Linked DNA regions of Heyndrickxia acidicola. Each later gene encodes a partner of the first gene's protein in a complex. Links are inferred from orthologs where the notes say so. Each region holds a gene or a part of one and is shown on either strand. Other genes may lie near its edges.

Region 1 (2,971 bases):
TTCCAAAAATGAATTAAAACAATTTATCCGGGAACAGCCTGCCTGGTATAGAAGGCTTAGCCGGCATCCGGAAGACCTGGAACAATTCGAAATTGCATCTTTAAATTACTATGAGAGGACCATTCCTCACAGAGTAGATAAATTTTATAATAATCTCCAGATGGCCTCCATGATGATGAGCATGCTTCAAAATATTAATTTTTAGGCTCTGTTAAATTCCTATATTGATAACTGTTCGTTTTTTTAGCGAGTGAAACCGCCTTTTCACACGAATGAGCTATTAAACAACAGCGTCCTTTAACAGAGCTAATTTTTAAAGGTCTCATGGATTATTGGTAGAACCGTATTTCTTAGAATTTCGTAACCTCATTTCCTGTGTCATTTTGAAGCCTCAACACAAATAATTCTTTACTACCATTTTGATGAATTTAACAACGAAAAGTTAATAATCTATTTTTCATGATGAAGACACATTTGAAAAATGTGTTCTTTTTTTGAGTAAATTTACTAAATTTGCAAAAGCTATATATGTTGAATTTAAGTTTTTACTCTGATGATTGGAGCGGAAGGTACGAGGCTTCTGCGGGACAAGCAGGCAAAGGCAGGCGCTACAAGAGCAATCCCTGTCTGTTCCACGGAAAGCGAGTGCCTGCAGCGGAAATTAACAGCCATGTTATAAGTAAAAACTAATTGCAATTTATATAGTACTAAGGAGTGATAAATTTGAAAAAGTGGATTATATATACTTTAAGTGCTGTTCTTGTAAGCGGTGGTATTCTAAGCAGCTTTCCCGGAATTTTTCATGCAGACGCATCCCATAATGTTTCGCTTAAAACAGCAAAGGAACAAACAATCATCCGCCATATTGTCCAGGAAAACGATGTTTTTGTAGAATGCATGGTACCTGGTGTTTCGTTTACTGGTGCAACAAAAGGGGCAAGAAGAGGCAAGATTGTTGTTTTTATTGATGGATTTAGAAAAGCGGAATATCACACGGCAGCTTTTATTATGAAAGATGTTCCAAGAGGGTCTCACCTGGTTAAGGTTGAAATATATAACCAAAAAAATAAAAGTTTCGGGATCAGCCGGAACTTTTATGTAACCATATCCTAAAAATGAGGGAGAAGCGAAAGATTAAATTAGTATAAATCCCTTATGATTAAGAGGAGAATATTCGCTATCAAATCTAAAACGTGATAAAATATGGTTGGAGGTGAGCACTGTGCTTGCAACTATTGAAAGGCTGGAAATTCTGGATGAAACAAAAGAGCTGGCTAATATGGTTTTACAATCTGAAGAAGCAGAAGAGTATCGCAGATTTTATTATAAATTAAAGAATAATACACAGTCCCAAATAAGGATTAGTAAATTTGTTAAATTAAAAGAACAGTATGAGGATGTTCAAAGATTTGGCAGATATCATCCTGATTATTCGCTCATTAATAAAGAAGTGAGGGAAGCTAAGAGAGAAATGGATCTTGACGAAAATGTGGCAGGTTTTCGAAGGGCGGAAACAGCCTTGCAATCCATGCTTGATGAGATTAGCAGAATTGTGGGCCAAGCTGTTTCGGAACAAATCAAGGTTCCTTCAGGGAATCCTTTCTTTGAAACAGGCTCCAGCTGCAGCGGGGGCTGCGGTTCTGGTGGGGGCTGCAGCTGTTCAGCATAAAGGAGGAATACATGTGTATTCCTTTTTTTGAGGATAAGTATAAGTCAATTATTCAACCCATTATATTCTCTGTCCAGCTCCAGCGCCCTATAGCTTCGCGGATTACTATGTCTCTTTCTGTATGATATGTCAACATCAGCTCGTGAACGACCTCGCTGTGTTTCCCATTATCTCAGTCGAAGACTACGAAATCCTTACGCCGATGAACAAGATGCTTGCGCTTTTGCTATGGATTTCTATTCTTTTTTACTTGGTAACATCTTGCTATTGTGGAAAAGAGCGGAGATATGATAAGATAAGAATCATTTATGTACAGGATACTCTTTCTGCATTGTTGTCCTTGGGTAATGCATTCGTGTTGTAGTATAAAAAAATCATGATCTAGGTAAAAAGCCATTAAGCAAAAATAAGGGGAAGAATGTATGTTTGTTGAGAGACAAGGGCTCATTGTCTGGTTATACAATTTAAAGCATGCTAAAACACTTAGGCGTTTTGGGAATGTACACTATGTATCAAAAAAAATGAAATATGTCGTATTATACTGCAATCAAGATGAGATAGAAGCATTACAGGAAAAATTTTCATCGATGTCTTTTGTTAAAAGGGTTGAGCCATCTTTGAAACCATTCTTAAAAACGGAATATGAAAATTCTAAACCTGATAAGGCAAAAGAATATGATTATAAGATAGGGATTTAAGTAAACATATCCAGCAAATCAACCATTATTTGAGGCAGTACGCCCTCGGAAAAATGAGTGCCTGCATCAGAATTCAACAGGTAAGATTAACAGAGAGCCTTTACATAAAAAATGAAAATAGACCGGGTATTCATATACCTGGTCTTTCATTATGTTCTGAAGGCGTTAATCGTTCATAAAGTGCCCCTTTTAATCTGAGTCATTGTTAAAAGCTTATTGCAGTGGAGCTATAAAATGATTAAGGCGCAAAATTCCAATTAAATACTGGTAAAATAGTTCTTTTTCCGCAAAGTGGACAGATGGCTTTACATCTAATTCTACAATCGCTTTCCCCAGCTCTCTGCCAAGATTTTCAAAAATCTCAAAGCGTTTCGTAGGCATAGTATGAGGGTTAGGGATGCCTTCACGGCATATGTATAGCGGCTGAAAATCTCCTGTGCCTGCAGGTTTCAAAATGACACATAAAGATGTTTGTGACTTTTCTTTAATAGAAGAGTGAAATGCAAGCAAGGATGACACCCTATGCTGATTGCTTCTGGCTAATTCAATTAATTCATATATGTCTGAATAGCCCTCTCCTAATTCAATAAATCGTTGAAGCATA
Region 2 (2,778 bases), 210 kb from region 1 along the record:
GCGGGACAAGCTGACAAAGGGAGGCCCCAAAGGAGCAATTTGCGCTTGGGAGACTCCCTGTCTGCCCCGTGGAAAGCGAGTGCCTGCAGCGGAAATCAATAGTTAATTTATAAGAAAAACCTATTTTCAATTTATATATATATATTAAAAAAAGACTGTAAAATAAAATAAACATTACCACAATCATTGAGACTGCGGCAATGTTCCAGTTTTGTTTATATGATATGCTTATTGAGCGGTATACTCTTATTCCTCTTCTGAACCGAACAGAACATCAGGATTTAATGCTTCAAATTCATCTTCTAAATCTTCTTCCCACTCATCCTCACAATCACATCCGTCTGGATGGATGACAACGCAAACCTTGGTTTCTCCTATTACCTCAACCAGAAATTCACGTTCCGTGTTTACAATCACCTTATTTCCGTTAGGGGAAATGACGGCTTCGATGCAATTAGGCTGCTGAAGCACACGTGCAACTACCTCTTTATCATCAAGGCAATCAGGATCACGGTAATGAAGCTTTACAACATCTGTGTATTCCACTTTTTCTGTAACAACCGATGTTTTCGTATTGTCATGATGGGAATACCAGACGTTAATATCATATGTTCCGCAAATCTCAACTTTCTTGTCAATTTTGCGTGCTTCATATTGATGATTAATGATCCAGCAACCTAATATGCTCGATGGATGATGCGGCGGGCAGATCGTATGATTGGACTGAGTAAATTTTCGTCCCTTCGCTACGACTGCTTTTGTAATAATCTCTCTGTATTCTGCCATTCGAGCGAACCCTCCTCATTTATTTTCAATTCATCCTATGCATGCCCATAGACTAGTGTGCCATGTTTTCAAGTTGTTTCTTTAATTTCAAAGCTTTCTTAGCATCTTTTTATGAGCCATGAAAACAAAGAAGGACAAGAATCATTCACGCCTAAAAGCTTTTGGGTTATTTCATTATATGTATGGACTAATGATATGTTCTGGGCTCTGTCACAAAGCTCTGGAAACCTATCATTTTCTGATTTCTTTGCTTTATCTCACCTGGAAATTTCCACATGACTTCAAGGGGTGCAACATTAAGGGTGTCTTATGGAGATTTTTTTGATTGCTCTAATAAGGGGGAAAGCTGAAGCACAAATGTTAAATAATGTTCTCAACAAGAAGAATAATTCAAAGGGAATAATAGCAAAAACTAAAAACTTTATCACTTTACTCCACTAAAGGGGTCAGACCCCTTTTACGCTTTAATATGCAAAAGCATTGATTTTTGCAACAAAAAACCCGGATTAAAAGTTTAATCCAGGTCTTCTTTCAATGGTGAGCAGAGAATTAATTGCAGCTTCCGGGAACCGAGTTTCTTACCTGCGAACCGGTTTCTCCGCGAAGTACATCTCCGCCTGTAGAAATAATAATTTCATCCGTTACGGTATTTGATATGGATGAAGCAACTATTTGCAATAAATCATTCACATCGACTTGTGATTGTTTAAATTCTCTTACGATTGGCAGTTCATCAAGCTCTTCTTCTAATTTTTCAATTTTGGCTTCCACCATTTTTAAGGCTTCTGTTTTTCCATAGTGTTGGAAATTAACAGCCTGTTTTTGAAGGCTTTTTATACTTGCAATCATTTCACGGACCTTCTGGTTCTCATTTATTTGAGCTTCGGCCCGTTTAAAGAAATCTACTTCATCTGTCTCTGCAATCATTCTTGCCACTTCCCGAGCTTTCTCGATAATTTGCTGCTTCGTATAGGTTGCCATTATTATTTCACCTCAGCCGCTTCTAATTCTTCCACCATTTCCCCATTTAATGACCATGTTTTCGCATCCGTAATTCTCACTTTTACAAGATGGCCAATAGCCGTTTTAGGTCCTTTAAAGTTTACTAATTTACTTTTTCTTGTATAGCCTGCAAGTACATCCGGATTATTTTTGCTTTCTCCTTCAACCAACACTTCAACAATTTGGCCTTTGTAGCTTTCAAGAGCCTTTTTGGAGTACTCATTAACCACATCATTTAACCGCTGCAATCTTTCTTTCTTCACGTTCATCGGCACATTGTCTTTCATTTTGGCTGCAGGTGTGCCTTCACGAGGAGAATAAATAAAGGTATAGGCTGCTTCAAAACCAACTTCTTTATATAAAGAGATGGTTTCTTCAAATTGTTCATCTGTTTCATTTGGGAAACCGACAATAATATCAGTAGTTAAAACAGCATCCGGAATCGCTGCTTTAATTTTACGTACCAATTCAAGGTAATGCTCCCTGGTGTATTTGCGGCCCATAATTTTCAGAATTTCACTTGATCCGGACTGTACTGGCAGGTGGATATGCTCAACCATGTTCCCTTTTTTAGCCAGAACTTCAATGAGGCGATCGTCAAAATCACGCGGATGACTGGTTGTGAAGCGAATTCTGGGAATATCAATTTTATGAAGATCATCCATTAAATCGCCCAGCCCATACTCAATATCCTCAAAATCTTTGCCATATGCGTTTACATTTTGACCTAAAAGGGTAATCTCCTGATAGCCATGTGCAGCTAACTGGCGCACTTCCTGTATAACGTCCTCAGGACGGCGGCTTCGCTCTTTACCGCGGGTATATGGAACAATGCAATAGGTACAGAACTTGTCACAGCCGTACATGATATTTACCCATGCTTTAATGTTGCCGCGGCGGACACGCGGAAGGTTTTCAATAACGTCTCCTTCTTTTGACCACACTTCAACAACCATTGCCTTAGACATGTAAGCCTCTTTTAAAATGTTT

The links. The genes of interacting proteins can lie anywhere in the genome.
Region 2: the proteins of A5N88_RS08595 (region 1) and A5N88_RS07610 are in contact, whole or in part, in a crystal structure (PDB 6PRK), measured with the Bacillus subtilis proteins. The link is inferred for Heyndrickxia acidicola from one-to-one orthologs.

What each region holds. Positions count from the first base shown.
Region 1 is NZ_KV440953.1:1,831,994-1,834,964, reverse strand. The notes cover bases 52-2,945. They hold A5N88_RS08595 (YlbF/YmcA family competence regulator), read left to right. Parts: upstream 52-1,222; coding sequence 1,223-1,669; downstream 1,670-2,945. Other genes in these bases: A5N88_RS08585 (DUF7147 family protein), read right to left, coding at 2,581-2,945; A5N88_RS08590 (YlbG family protein), read left to right, coding at 2,092-2,367; A5N88_RS08600 (hypothetical protein), read left to right, coding at 724-1,113; A5N88_RS08605 (YlbE-like family protein), read left to right, coding at 52-205. Also shown: more of A5N88_RS08605, read left to right, coding at 1-51; more of A5N88_RS08585, read right to left, coding at 2,946-2,970. UniProt on the Bacillus subtilis protein: Regulates sporulation prior to stage II. Positively controls the competence regulator ComK at a post-transcriptional level. May modulate the translation, stability or activity of ComS. May work together with YmcA to regulate community development.
Region 2 is NZ_KV440953.1:1,617,315-1,620,092, forward strand. Bases 52-2,752 are described here. They hold A5N88_RS07610 (YlbF/YmcA family competence regulator), read right to left. Parts: upstream 1,768-2,752; coding sequence 1,336-1,767; downstream 52-1,335. Other genes in these bases: A5N88_RS26095 (hypothetical protein), read left to right, coding at 52-106; A5N88_RS07605 (outer spore coat protein CotE), read right to left, coding at 247-786; miaB (tRNA (N6-isopentenyl adenosine(37)-C2)-methylthiotransferase MiaB), read right to left, coding at 1,770-2,752. In the rest of the region: more of A5N88_RS26095, read left to right, coding at 1-51; more of miaB, read right to left, coding at 2,753-2,778. UniProt on the Bacillus subtilis protein: May work together with YlbF to regulate community development.